2 regions of the Nocardia sp. JCM 38205 genome follow, and region 1 is predicted to be linked to the other one. Evidence: predicted binding sites of a transcription regulator. Region 1 holds the regulator's gene; the other holds the start of a gene.
The links. The regulator HspR, encoded in region 1, represses chaperone genes until heat shock. The targets are predictions, from matches to a motif close to ANNTGAGTNNNNNNNACTCANNT.
Positions count from the first base shown of each region.

Region 2: a site for HspR is predicted at 3,630-3,652, ahead of lon (endopeptidase La). Genes of this name have one in related genera too.

Region 1 covers NZ_JBYHFL010000002.1:567,719-574,876, reverse strand. The annotation lists gene AC4HOU_RS09385 (globin domain-containing protein) at 1-1,049, opposite strand, end outside; gene AC4HOU_RS09380 (heat shock protein transcriptional repressor HspR) at 1,424-1,825, opposite strand; gene dnaJ (molecular chaperone DnaJ) at 1,825-2,988, opposite strand; gene grpE (nucleotide exchange factor GrpE) at 3,040-3,720, opposite strand; gene dnaK (molecular chaperone DnaK) at 3,717-5,564, opposite strand; gene AC4HOU_RS09360 (HhH-GDP family DNA glycosylase) at 6,163-6,807, opposite strand; gene AC4HOU_RS09355 (dynamin family protein) at 6,853-7,158, opposite strand, start outside.
Region 2 covers NZ_JBYHFL010000002.1:281,918-289,075, reverse strand. The annotation lists gene AC4HOU_RS08120 (AfsR/SARP family transcriptional regulator) at 1-924, shown strand, start outside; gene lon (endopeptidase La) at 1,171-3,552, opposite strand; gene AC4HOU_RS08110 (DUF445 domain-containing protein) at 3,751-5,106, opposite strand; gene AC4HOU_RS08105 (NAD(P)-binding protein) at 5,244-6,416, opposite strand; gene AC4HOU_RS08100 (TetR/AcrR family transcriptional regulator) at 6,413-7,072, opposite strand.

The sequences.
Region 1 (7,158 bases):
CCGTAGCCGGCGACGATCTTTCCGATCTGCCCGGTCACCCGTGGTTCGAGGCCGGGCCAGGTTCTTTCCGATTCGCCGGAATCGTAGTACCACCACGGATTCTCGGCGCGTTCGGTCACCGGCGTGACGGTGAGCCATTTGTTGGCGACCGCGAGCCGGCTCAGCGTCTCCAGGTCGTAGAGATCGCACGGATGGTGGCCGCCGACGAACAGGTGCACCTTCGGATTGATGCGTCGCTGTGACATTGCCATGAGCTGGGCGCGAAGCGGTGCGATACCGGTGCCGCAGCCGATCATCAGCATTTTGCGTTTGACGTTGCGCGGAATTCCCAATCCGCCCAGCGGGGAGCCGAGCAGCCACTGATCACCGACCGCGGTGTTGCCGACCATCGCCGGGCTGACCCAGCCACCGAGGACCGAGCGAATATGGAATTCGATCTCGCCGTTGGCATTCGCCGGGACCGCTGGCGACATATAGCGCCACATCCGCGGCCGCGAGGGGATCTGCACGCTCAGATATTGGCCCGCCGCGTATTGCATCGGCTGGTCCAATTGCAGCCGGATCACCGCCAGATTGCGGAGCACCTCGCGGCGTTCGACGACCGTTCCGGTCCACACCGGCGGTGTGCTCTCCTGTTCGGCGGCGCCGATCATGGTGTCCGAGATCAGCGCCAAGCCCTCGGTCCAGGCGCGTTCGACCTCGTCGGTCCACATCTCCGAACCGGCGAATCGGCGCATGGCCGTCTTCAACGATTCCGATACCGCCGTGTAATGGGCCCGCTGGACCCCGTACTTGCGGTGATCGCGGCCGAGCTGGGCGAGGAAGGGCAGCAACTTTTCCGGCTCCTCCAGCCGGTCGAGCGCGTATCCGATGGCCTTGACAAGGCGGTCACGCTGCGCGTCCATCGCCGCGGGAAAATAATCGCGGACACCCGGATATTCGGTGAACAAGATCGCATAAAACGACTTGGACAACCGCTCCGCCCCACCCTCTTCCGCGGCAACCGCTTTGAACGTCGTCCTGATCAACGCGACGGTCCGCGAATCCATATGCGCCACAACCCCATTTCGCATTCGAGCACTATCCGTGCCGGCGAGTGAGGTGCTGCGGGACACTCGTCAGCAGCCGTGGCTTTGGAGTGTAGGCGAGGTTTGCCGGCAGTGGAATGGACGGACGAAACATCCCACGTGCAATTCCGACAAAACAAGGGTATGGCGTACGAATTCGCGACGAAACCGACTGAAGGACTGGATAAAACGGGTGAAATCCGTCACTCGACCACTCAATATGCAAGCTTCACAATGAAGTTCGCATCCGACAGCGATCTGTCGGCAAATCCGAAACGTTCCCGGACGGACCTCGGGCCCCGACCCGGCCCACGAGCGGAGCCGGGCCGGGGCCCGAGAACTCATCCGGCGAACGGCTACCGGCGATGCCGCGGCTGCCACACCACCAGCGCGGTGCTGCGCTGCGGCGGGGTCAGATCCGCGCGGTAGTTCGCCCGCGCGCGCTCCAGTTCCGCACTCAGCTCGGCGACGCGCTGTTGCAACTGTTCGACCTGATTGGTGAGTTCGATGATGCGTTTGATGCCCGCCAGGTTGACGCCCTCGTCCTGGGACAGCCGCTGCACTTCGCGCAACAGCTCCACATCCCTTGCCGAATAGCGTCGCCCGCCGCCCGAAGTGCGTTGTGGCGTCACCAGCCCCAGCCGGTCATACGTGCGCAGCGTCTGCGCATGCATACCGGCCAATTGGGCCGCCACCGAGATCATGAAGTACTCGGCTCGCGACGGCCCACCCGACGCCTGCTTCGGATCTCCGGACATCACGCACCTGCCCATCCTGCTCGCGGATCGAAACCGCTGGCCTTCTCCGCCTCCTGCAGCGCCCGCAGCGCCTCGGTGGCGTTGTCATCCAGTTTCTGCGGCACCGCAACCTTGACGGTGACCAGCAGGTCACCGGCTCCGCCGCCGCGCTTGGGCACACCGCGGCCGCGCACCCGCAGGATGCGGCCGTCGGCGGTGCCCGGAGGCACCTTGACCCCGACCCGGCCCTCCAGCGTCGGCACCGACACCGTGGTGCCGAGGACCAGTTCGCTGTAGCTGACCGGCAGTACCAGGGTCAGGTCGTCGCCGCTGCGGCCGAAGACCCGGTCCTGGCTGACGTGCACGGTCACGTACAGATCGCCCGAGGGCGCACCGCGCAACCCGGCCTCGCCCTGCCCGGCCAGCCGGATCCGCTGCCCGTCCGCCACACCAGGAGGGATGCGGACGGTGATGGTGCGGGTCCGGTTCTGGATACCACTGCCATGGCAGTCCACGCACGGGTTGTCGATGATCGAGCCGGTACCGCGGCAGTCGTCGCACGGTTCACTGAACCCGAACGCGCCCTGGTTGCGGCTGATCACGCCGGTGCCGTTGCAGTGCGGGCAGACCCGTGGGCTGGTGCCCGGCTTGGCGCCGCTGCCGTGACAGGTGGTGCACGGCGACGGACTGGTCATCCGCAGCGGGACGGTGGCGCCCTGCGCGGCCTCACGGAACCCGAGGGTCGTCTCGGTCTCCACATCGGAACCGCGCCGGGGCCGGCTCGCCGATCGCGTGCCGCCCCGGTTGAACAGACCGCCGAACAGATCGCCGAGGCCACCGTCGGCACCGGTGGCACCGGCACCGAAGATGTCGCCGAGGTTGAACTCCTGCGAGAATCCGCCACCGGCGCCGCCGGGGGTGAATCCACCGCGCGGATAACCACCGCCGGCGAACAGCCTGCGCGTCTCGTCGTACTCCTTGCGCTTGACCGGATCCGACAGCACGGCATGCGCCTCACTGACGGTCTTGAACCTCTCCTCGGCCTTGGTGTCGCCGGGGTTGGCATCCGGATGCAGGTCACGCGCGAGCTTGCGGTAGGCCTTTTTGATCTCGTCCTGCGAGGCGCCGGAGGAGACGCCCAGCTCCTTGTAGAAGTCCTTTTCGATCCACTCCCGTTGGCTCACCGGGCATCTCCTCCTTTCGTTCCTCTTGTACGGTGCGGCTCGGCCGCGCTCTTATCCTTCGTCGGTGCCGGCATCAGCATCCGATGCCTCGGCCTGGTCCGGTGCGGGGGCTTCGCCCTGGTCGGCGGGGGCGGTGGTGGGCAGATCGCCCACGCCGTCGGTTACCCCCACCAGCGCGTGCCGAAGCACCCGGTCACCGAACCGATAACCCTTGCGCATCACGAGGCCGATCACCGGATAGTGTCCGGAACCCTCGTGCTGCACCGCCTCGTGCAGAGTCGGATCGAAAGGCTCACCCTCCGAACCGAACTCCTCGAGACCCTGTTTGCGCAGTGCGTCGCTCAGCTTGTCGGCAACCGACTTCAGCGGCCCCGATTCCAGATCGCCGTGCGCCCTGGCGCGATCGAGATCATCGAGCACGCCGAGCAATTCGGTGACAACGCCGGCCTTGGCCGCGTCGATCGCGGCCTTGCGGTCGCGCTCGACCCGGCGCCGGTAATTGGCGTACTCCGCGGTCAGACGCTGCAGGTCGGCGGTGCGCTCGGCGAGCTCGACCGCGGCGTCGGACACGGGTACCTCGGCGGCGTCGACCTCGGCGGCGTCCGGCTCGGCCGGGGCGGAACCATTGCCCGCCCCGGCAGCCTCCCTGACCTCACCGTTCTCGGGATCGATCTTGCGCTTGTCGACGAAGCTGATCGGCTCCTCGGAGTTCCCAGCGTTCGCGTTCGTCACTTCTTCTCCGTGTCGACCGGCTCGTCAACGACCTCGGCATCGACGACCTGATCGTCGTCGGCCGTCGCGGAGGCACCGTTACCGGACGCGGCGGCGTCGGCGGCGGACGACTCGTAGATCGCCTGGCCCAGCGCCTGCGACTCGGTGGCCAGCTTCTCCACGGCCGACTTGACCGCGGCGATGTCGGTGCCCTTCAGCGCCTCGTTCGCCTCGGCGATGGCCGCCTCGACCTTCTCCTTGACGTCGGCGGGCACCTTGTCCTCGTTGTCCTTGATGAACTTCTCGGTCTGGTGCACCAGCGACTCGGCCTGGTTGCGGGTCTCGGCCTCCTCGCGGCGGGCCTTGTCCTCGGCGGCGTGCGCCTCGGCGTCCTTGACCATCCGGTCGATCTCTTCCTTGGACAGGCCGGAGCCGTCCTGGATCTTGATCGTGTTCTCCTTGCCGGTGCCCTTGTCCTTCGCGGTGACGTGCACGATGCCGTTGGCATCGATGTCGAAGGTGACCTCGATCTGCGGCACGCCGCGCGGGGCCGGCGGGATGCCGGTCAGCTCGAAGGAGCCGAGCAGCTTGTTGTGCGAGGCGATCTCGCGCTCACCCTGGAACACCTGGATCTGCACCGACGGCTGGTTGTCGTCGGCGGTGGTGAAGGTTTCCGAACGCTTGGTCGGGATGGTGGTGTTGCGCTCGATGAGCTTGGTCATCACGCCACCCTTGGTCTCGATACCCAGCGACAGCGGGGTGACATCGAGCAGCAGGACGTCCTTGACCTCACCCTTGAGCACACCGGCCTGCAGGGCGGCGCCGACGGCGACGACCTCGTCCGGGTTCACGCCCTTGTTGGGCTCCTTGCCACCGGTCAGTTCCTTGACCAGCTCGGAGACGGCGGGCATACGGGTGGAACCACCGACGAGCACGACGTGGTCGATATCGGAGACCTTGATGCCCGCATCCTTGATCACGGACTGGAACGGCGCGCGGGTGCGGTCGAGCAGGTCCGAGGTGATCTTCTGGAACTCGGCACGGGTGAGCTGCTCGTCGAGGAACAGCGGGTTCTTGTCCGCGTCGACGGTGATGTAGGGCAGGTTGATCGAGGTCGACTGCGAGGACGAGAGTTCGATCTTGGCCTTCTCGGCGGCCTCACGCAGCCGCTGCATGGCCATCTTGTCCTTGGTCAGGTCGATGCCCGAGGTGCCCTTGAACTTGTCGACCAGCCACTTGACGATGCGCTCGTCCCAGTCGTCACCACCGAGGTGGTTGTCACCGGAGGTGGCACGGACCTCGACGACGCCCTCGCCGATTTCCAGCAGCGAGACGTCGAAGGTGCCGCCACCGAGGTCGAAGACCAGGATGGTCTGTTCCTTGTCGCCCTTGTCCAGGCCGTAGGCCAGCGCGGCCGCGGTGGGCTCGTTGACGATGCGGAGCACGTTCATGCCCGCGATCTGGCCGGCTTCCTTGGTGGCCTGACGCTGGGCGTCCTCGAAGTAGGCCGGGACGGTGATGACCGCGTCGGTGATCTCCTCACCGAGGTAGGCCTCAGCGTCACGCTTCAGTTTCATCAGCACGCGGGCGCTGATTTCCTGCGGGGTGTACTTCTTGTCGTCGATGCCAACGGTCCAGTCGGTGCCGATGTGGCGCTTGACGGAACGGATGGTGCGGTCGACGTTGGTCACTGCCTGGTTCTTCGCCGGCTGGCCCACCAGCACTTCGCCGTTCTTGGCGAACGCGACGACCGACGGCGTGGTGCGCGAACCCTCCGAGTTGGCGACGACGACCGGCTCACCACCTTCGAGAACGGCGACGACCGAGTTCGTGGTCCCGAGGTCGATTCCGACCGCACGAGCCATTGTTTCCTCCTATTTTTCGATGCCTGTGTGGTGTCGGGGCTATCAGCCCATATCGGCGCTTACCGCGCCATGGACCAGGCCCCTGACACTGCACGGAGCACGGTCCCAGCAACACTGAGCGTGGTCGGCTCAATCCTGCCCGTCGGCCACACCGGGCGTCAAGTCAAACTTGAGTCGAACACACTCAATGTTGCTCGATCAGCTCAACCAGCGGTGGTCAGGGTCTATTCCCCGGGGGCGAGGATTTTTTCTCGCAACCCGTCACCGCCTCGCCCATCCTCCTCCGCACACCGACAGCCGACCGGTTCGTCGAACCGAGGCGGCATGCGCGCGGAGGCGCGGCTCAGTCCGGCCGCCCGACCCCGGACGGGCGCATGAACAGGGTGGCCAGCAGCGCCGCGGCGAGCAGGGCAGCGCAGAGGTAGCTCGACAGTTCGACGGCCGAGGACATCGCTTCGCGGGCCGCGGTGGCGACGGGTTCGGTGGCACATGATCGGCGCGGCGAGGCATGCAAGTAGGTAATCAGCCCGGCCGCGTGACTCTCGCCGATGCGTCGGCCACCGACGATAACCGAGGTGGGAAGCAACGGCCCGCCCGCTCACCGCTTACCGGTGCGCACGTCTTCGGCGATGTCGTCGTCGAGGGTGACGCGGACCAGGGCGGCGGCCAGGTCGGCGACATGACCGCGCGGGGCCAGCTCGGCCAGGCGGTCGGGGTCGGTGGGCAGGTCGACGCGTTCGGCGCCGTGTAGTGCGCGCTCGTCGAAATGCGGGCGCGCCCAGGTCCACACGTCCTGCACCTCACGCAAGAAGATGTCGGCGCCCACCGGGCCGATGCCCTTGAACTGCTGGAGGAGTTCGGCGGCGCGGGTCGGGTCGTGGTCGACCTCATCGGCGAGTTTGCGCAGGTCGCCGTCGTAGCGGTCCAGGATGGTCGAGGCCATCGCACCCAAGCGGGAGGCGGTCGACTCGTCGTATCGGCGGTAGTGCGCCCGGCCGAGCGCGTCCACCAGTTCCTGCCAGTCGGCATCGGCGACGCGCTGCGGCGTGCGGTAACCGCTATCGATGAGCTCCTTGGCCGCGTCCACCGCGAGATCGGCCGAGATTCGCGTGCTGAGCAGCTCCGACAGCATCAGTAGCTGGAACAGCGGGGCCGGTGTGTCGGCCAAATGGATGCCCGCCGCGGCGGCGTACCCGGTACCCGCCCGGTCCAGCAACGCGTGCACCACATCTCGCTGTCCCATCCCTTTCCAGTGTGCAGCCCATGCGAGCGCGACGCACGGATCAGCTCACATCCGTAGCGTGAGCTGGGCGAGAATGCCTTCGGCACTGCGCGCCGCGGTGCGGCAGGCGGTGGCGGTGAACTGGTCGGCCAGCGGATGCTGGGCGCGCGCACGCCACTTACGCGCGGCGGCCACAGCTTCGGCACGCTTGGTCCCGGCATCGGTCTCGGCGGGTAGGCCGAGCCGCAGATGCGCGGCTACGCCGGAACCGCCGATGAGCCTGATCAGTTCGGCCAGCTCGGATGCGGGCAGGCCGGGTTCCTCGGTGCGCAACCGGCCGAGCAGACGCAATTCGGTGAAACCGTGATTGTC
Region 2 (7,158 bases), 290 kb from region 1:
ATCACGGCCGCCGCCGAACGCACGCTCGCCCGGCTACCGGCGGACGCGGCGGCCGGCTCGAGGGCCCGGCTGCTGACGACCATCGCCGTCGAAACCCGGGGAATCCGCAGCCGCCGCGGGCTCGACGCGGCCCGCGCGGCCACCGGAATCGCTCGGGCACTGGATGATCCGTCCCTGCTCGCCTTCGCATTGAACGGCCTCTTCCTCCAGACCTGTGATCGCCCCGGCCGCGCCGGCGAACGCGAAGCCATCGGCCGGGAACTGGTGGAACTGTCGCGCCGCCACGAGCTGGTGCCGTTCGAAATCCTCGGCCACCTCGCCCTGATGCAGACCCGCAGCGCTTTCGGTGATTTCGACCAGGCCGACGTCCACGCCGGTGCCGCCGACCGGCTGGGAGCCCGCAACGAACGGCCGCTGGTCGCGGTGTTCACCGGGTGGTATCGCGCCATGCGGGCAGCCGCGACCGGCGCACCGATCGAGATCGCCGAAGCGGGCTATCGCACCATCGCCCAGCGGTACGAGAACTGCGGTATGCCGGGATTCGAGCAGGGCGCGCTGCCGATGGCATTGCTGTGCCTGCGGGTATGGCGCGGGGCTCCGGCGGAATTCCCGGCAGCGACCGAGTGGGGCCCCTATGAGCCGTGGGCTCGGCCGCTGCTGCTACTGGCCGAAGGGCGCCGCGACGAGGCCCGGGCACGCCTGGCCCGTGTCCAGGAACCACCGCCGGGTCTGCTGATCGAAGCGTTGTGGAGTCTTATCGCACGAGCGGCGATAGATCTCGGCGACCACGCCGCGATGGCGCGCGCCCGTGCTCGGTTGACGCCCGCCGCGGGCGAGATCGCGGGCGCGGGCAGCGGGATCCTCACCGCGGGGCCGGTGCAGGGGTATCTCACCGAACTGGACGACGCACTCGCGCGGGAATAGCGAGTTCGCACCCCGGTGGTCGGGCCGAAAATCACCTCGGGCAGACGAATTCGCCATTGCGCGACGCTGATTCGCAACCGGATACGCACACCCTGTCGAGCGGTGTCGCAACCCTGCTCACCGGTCGATTCGGGGGATCGCCTTCGATACCCGCGGCGCGGGGGCACAACCTGAGGTATCCGCAGATGCCGAACGAGCCGTGCCCATCGCGGGGCACGGCTCGTTCGGCGTCAGGGCTGCGGCGGATCAGGCCGTGGCCGCCAGCGGCCGTCCGTCCAGCGCCGGTTCCTGGACCGGCTCGATGGCGTAGGCGAGGATCTCGGCCACATCGGCGACCGGGCGGACATCCAGCGCGGCGAGCACCTCGGCCGGGACGTCGTCCAGATCCGGCTCGTTGCGGGCCGGGATGAACACCGTCTTCAGGCCGGCCCGTTGCGCGGCGAGCAGCTTCTGCTTGACGCCGCCGATGGGCAGCACCCGGCCGTTCAGCGTGACCTCGCCGGTCATGCCGACATCCGAACGCACCTGCCTGCCGAGAGCCAGCGATACCAGGGCCGTGACCATGGTGACACCGGCCGAGGGACCGTCCTTCGGCACCGCGCCCGCCGGGAAGTGCACGTGGATATTGCGATCCAGCACCGAGGGCTCGATGCCGATCTCTTCCAGGTGCGAGCGGACGTAGGTCAGCGCGATCTGGGCCGATTCCTTCATGACGTCACCGAGCTGGCCGGTGAGCGTCAGCGAACGTTCGCCGTCGACGGCGTTGGTCTCGATGTAGAGCACATCGCCGCCGAGACCCGTCACCGCCAAGCCGGTGGCCACGCCCGGGACGGCGGTGCGTTCCACCGAATCCGGGGTGAAGCGGGGACGGCCGAGGTATTCCTTCAGATCACCGACGTCGATGGTCAGCGATGCACCGGAACGCACTGCGGCCGGGTCCTTTTCGATGACCACGTCGTCGTAGCCGAGTTCGGCGTCGTAGCCGAGCCCGATCGTCGGCACGGCATCGGCGACCGAAGCACCCTCCGACAGCGTCGTGGCCGCCTTGCGCAGCGCCTTGGCGATCAACCGCTCCATCTGCCGCACACCGGCCTCGCGGGTGTAGTTGGCCGCGATCTCACGCAGCGCACCCTCGGTGACGGTCACCTCCTCGGCGGTCAGCGCATTGCGTTCCAGCTGGCGCGGGACCAGGAAGTCGCGGGCGATGGCGACCTTGTCGTCCTCGGTGTAGCCGTCGACGGTGATCAGTTCCATCCGGTCCAGCAGCGGGCCGGGGATGGTCTCCATGACGTTGGCCGTGGCGATGAACAGCACGTCGGACAGGTCCAGATCGAGGTCGAGGTAGTGATCGCGGAAGGTGTGGTTCTGCGCCGGGTCGAGCACCTCGAGCAGGGCCGCGGCCGGGTCGCCGCGGAAATCGGAGCCGACCTTATCGATCTCGTCCAGCAGCACGACCGGGTTCATCGAGCCGGCTTCCTTCATGGCCCGCACGATGCGCCCGGGCAGCGCGCCGACATAGGTACGCCGGTGACCGCGGATCTCGGCCTCGTCACGCACACCGCCGAGCGCAACTCGCACGAATTTGCGCCCGAGCGCCCGCGCGACGCTTTCACCCAGCGAGGTTTTACCCACACCGGGCGGGCCGGCCAGCACCAGCACCGCGCCGGAGCCGCGTCCGCCGACGACCTCCAGCCCGCGGGCGGCCCGCCGCGCCCGCACCGCCAGGTACTCGACCATCCGGTCCTTCACCTCGTCGAGGCCGTGGTGATCGGCGTCGAGCACGGCGCGGGCGGCCGAAACATCGGTGTTGTCGGTGGTTTTCACCGTCCACGGCAGTTCCAGGACGGTGTCGAGCCAGGTGCGGATCCAGCCCGATTCGGGGCTCTGATCGCTGGCCCGTTCGAGCCTGCCGACCTCGCGCAGCGCGGCTTCGCGCACCGTTTCGGGCAGATCGGCCTGCTCGACGCGGGTGCGGTAGTCGTCGGCGCCGTCGGGTTCGTCCTCGCCGAGTTCCTTGCGAATGGCGTTGAGCTGCTGGCGCAGCAGGAATTCGCGCTGACTCTTCTCCATGCCCTCGCGGACCTCTTCGCTGATCTTCTCCGAGACCTCGGTCTCGGCGATATGCGCCTTGGTCCATTCGATCAGCGTCGCCAGCCGCTGGGCCGGTTCCGGGGTTTCCAGCAGCTCGCGCTTCTGCTCGCTGGTCAGGTAGGTGGCGTAGCCCGCGGTATCGGCGATCGCGGAGGGATCGCTGAGCTGGTTGACCGCGTCGATGACCTGCCAGGCCTCCCGGCGTTGCAGCACCGAGACGACCAGCTTCTTGTATTCGGCGGCGAGTTCCTTGGTCCGCCCGTCGGCGGGCACGTCGGCTACCGGTTCGGCCTCCACCCACAGCGCCGCACCCGGCCCGGTCACCCCGTGACCGATCTTGGCGCGCCGCTCCGCCTTCAGCACCGCCGCGGGCGCGCCACCGCGCAGCCGGCCGACCTGTTCGATGGTGGCGACCACGCCGTAGGCCGCGTACCCCTCGTCCAAGCGGGGCGCGACCAGGACCTGGTCGGTCTTCGCGGCACGCGCGGCATCAATGGCCGCCTGCGCCGATTCGTCGAGTTCGATGGGCACGACCATGCCCGGCAGCACGATCGGATCGGTCAGGAACAGCACCGGCAAGTTCTGAGCTGCAGTCACGTCTTCGACCCTTTCAAAGTTGAGCGATGCCTACTCAACCCCGGGCTATTCGGGTTTGTTCCAGGGGAGTGGCGGGGTTCACTCAGGGCGAAAGCGGCGCCGAATACATCAGCGCTCCAGGGTGGACGTGCGCGGCGGCTACCAGCCGAACAGCAGCAGATGTACCCCGCCGACGACGACGCCGAGCAGGCCGCCGTGGACGTACAGCAGCCAGGCGTCTTGTTCGACGGAGGCGTAGAACATCTCCATGAACTCGCCGGGGGTGAGTTGGGTGAGTTTGCGGGCGGCGAATTCGTCGATCTTCTTGGCTTGTTCCTCGGTGAACTCGGCGTCCTCGACCAGGGTCGGTGCCAGGCCGACGGCGGCGCCGGCGGCTCCGACCTTGAGGTTGTCGAATTGGCGGCGGCCGAAGGCGGCGCGGACCATCGAGGTGGTGCGGCCGAGCTGGCGGTGGATCTCGTCGGAGATCAGCCGTTCCAGCAACTGGCGGGTCTTATCGCCGTTGGGGCCCTCGAGCAGTTCCTTGGACAGATTGGGCAGGGTGAGCACCTGGTAGGCCAGGATGTGGGCCAGATCGACCGCGGCCTGCGGCTGACGCTTGGCCAGCAGGGCCTGGCGCCACAGGTATTTGTAGCGCGGCTGCGGATCGCCCGGCTCGAACACCATCTTGATCGCGATCAGGTTGACCAGCACGCCGATACCGGCCGACACCAGCAGCACGATCACCCACGCCGGCACCCAGCCGAGTACCGGGATGCTCGGATGCACGTGCAGATACAGCGCGAGCAGCAGCCCGAAGGGCGCGCCGAGCAGGCCGATCCGCACCATGAACCGCAGCTCGGGCGCGGCGATCGTGGTGGTCAGATCCTTGAGGATGATCGGGTTGTCCTGCAGGTACCGGATCACGAAGCCCTTGACGTCGATCAGCTGGTCGACATTGTCACCCAGCGATTCGAACGCGCGACGGCACAGCGCGGGCAGCTCCCGGTCCACCCGCTGATAGACCAGCTGCTTCATCGCCCGCGGCAGCGAACCCCACAGCTCGGGATTCTCCCGGTACATGACGTCGTCGACGATCGACTGAACCTGCTTGTGCGCCATCTCGGCCACATAGTCGGCGATACCGTCCAGGTCGAGTTCGTGGATGAAATCGCGTGGACTGCCGATCCGCATCAGCGCCTTGTCCACGCAGATGCTGGCCATCTTCTCCGCGCGGGCCGGGATGAAACCCTGGAAACCGAAACGGGAACCGTCCTCGGAGAACACCGGAAGTACCTGCACCCGGCGCGGCAGATACGGGTAGAGCACTTTCAGGCCGGGCACCCGCACACCGCGGAAGCTCAGCGGCCAGAACAGCATCAACACGCCGGTCCAGTTGGTCAGCCAGCCCGCGATCCCGGCGAAGATCGGGAAGCTGATCAGGTCCACCACGAATTTCGACTGCCCGGTGAGCTGCTCCCAATCGATGAACACACCGGACGCGAGTGTGGTCACGCGGGCTCTCCCTAGGCCGGCCGGTACGAATGCCCGGAATGGTTGTCTGAGACATCGAATGAGACTCGAGGTCCCAACATTCTCATTGCCCCGTGGAGGTGTCAACGATTCGGGGCGCGGCGGCCGCGACTACCCGTTCATGATCGTGTCACGCTGCGCGCGGGCAGTGCGGCGACCGCGCGTTCGGCCGCGACCAGGGCACTGTTGATCGAGATCTCACCGCGCATTCCGGGGGCGGCCACCATATCGCCGGCCAGGAAGACATCGTCACCGCGGTCGATCGCCGGACGGTCGCGCCAGGTCCGGCCGGGCAGGTCGAGGGCGCCGGTGCGGCCCTTCGCCGTGCCGGTCCGGGAGAACGTCGTCCTGGTGGCGCGTCCGGGGATGACGAGATCGGCGAACTCGGCAAGCCGCTGCTGGGCTTGCCCGGGCGTTTCGCCGGCGCGCACCGGCATCTGCAGTTGGAACAGCGACTGTCCGGCCGGGGCGATGCTGTAGTCCTGCATGGTGTAGCTCTCGTGGAACCCGCCCGCGTCGAGGTCGAAGACGATGCTGCGGTCGCGCGGTGAGCTCTGCACCGCGATATCGAGCAGGGCGGCGTGCCCGCTGGTCCAGGTCAGGCTGTCGTCGCCGAGCAGGCGCCGGGCCGAGGCGAGTTCGGTGGCCACGATCACCGGCCCGGCCGAGGTGTCGACGCTGTCGATGCGCGCACCGGTGGTGATCTCCACGCCGAGTCCGGCGGCGTGGGCAGCCATCCGGTCCATCACCCGCTGCCAGCCGCCGCGCACCCACCGCACCGCGGGCACCCGTGGCCCGAGCACCCGCTGGAACAGGCCCCAGACGAAGGCCGCCGACAATCGCCCGGTGTCGGCGTCAGAGGTGGCCACACTGATCGCGTTGGCGATGTGCTCGGCGGTCGCCGCGCCCCAGCGCGCCGAGGCCCAGCTGCGGAAATCCTGGTCAACCGGCGGTTTCAGATCGAAACGGGCCTGCGCGCGCAGCATCCGGGCGGGCGGTATCCGGCGTACCCGGCCGTCGGTGCGAAAACCGAGGCGCGCCATCTGTTGTGGTGCGGGCCAGCCGAGGCCTGCGGTGAATCCGCGTGCCTTCAGCCAGGTGTAGTGCGGGCCGTCGGCATAGAAGACGTGCGCGCCGTCATGGGCGATGTGCGGCCCCGAGGTGGCGCGACCGCGCCCGCCGAGCGTCGAGTGCGCCTCGAACAGCCGTACCGGTGCACCGGTTTCCGCGCACGCTATGGCGGCGGTGAGTCCGGCCAGGCCGCCGCCGATCACCGTGATGTACTGCGTCATCGCAACGTCTCCAGTTCGCCGAGGGGCAGTGGGGCGGCCGCATCGATCTGTGCGGCCATCAGGTCCGCGGTGGCCCGCAGATAGCGTTCGCTGTCCATTCCGGAGGGGTGGTCACCGCCGAAGATGTCGCACATCAGCCAGTAGTGCGCGATGGCGCCGACGATCACGGCCGCGGTGGCCTCCCAGTCGACGTCGGCGTGCTTCGGGCCGGCGAGTTCGGTCAGTCCGCGCGCGACCACCGAGGTGACCACGACGAACTCCTCGCGCCGGAACACCTCGAGTACTTCGGGGGCGATGGAGTTGTCGCGCAGCAGGATTCGGGTGACGTCACGGTCGTGTTCCAGGCGCATGAGCCCGATCCGGCACAGCATCCACAGCCGATCCGCCGTCGACGCGCTCGGCGCGACCGCCGCAAGGAACTGGGCGATGGAGAAGTCCGGGTCGAGGAAATGCTGCCATTCGCCGCGGTCGACCAGCCGCGAGCGCACCGCCTCGACCAGCAGTTCGTCCTTGGAGGCGAAGTGCCGGTACAGCGCACCGGAACCACGCGAGAGCCCGGCGGCCGCTTCGATCTGGGCGACGGAGGTGCGGGCGAAACCCTGTGCGCCGAACAGCCGCAGGGCTTCCGAAACGATCCGCTCCCGTGTCGATGCCATCCGCACTCCCGTAAGTAACCACTTACTTACATGACATCCCGGCCGCTTCGGCTATGCAAGAGGTGACTGACGAGATGACTGAAAAG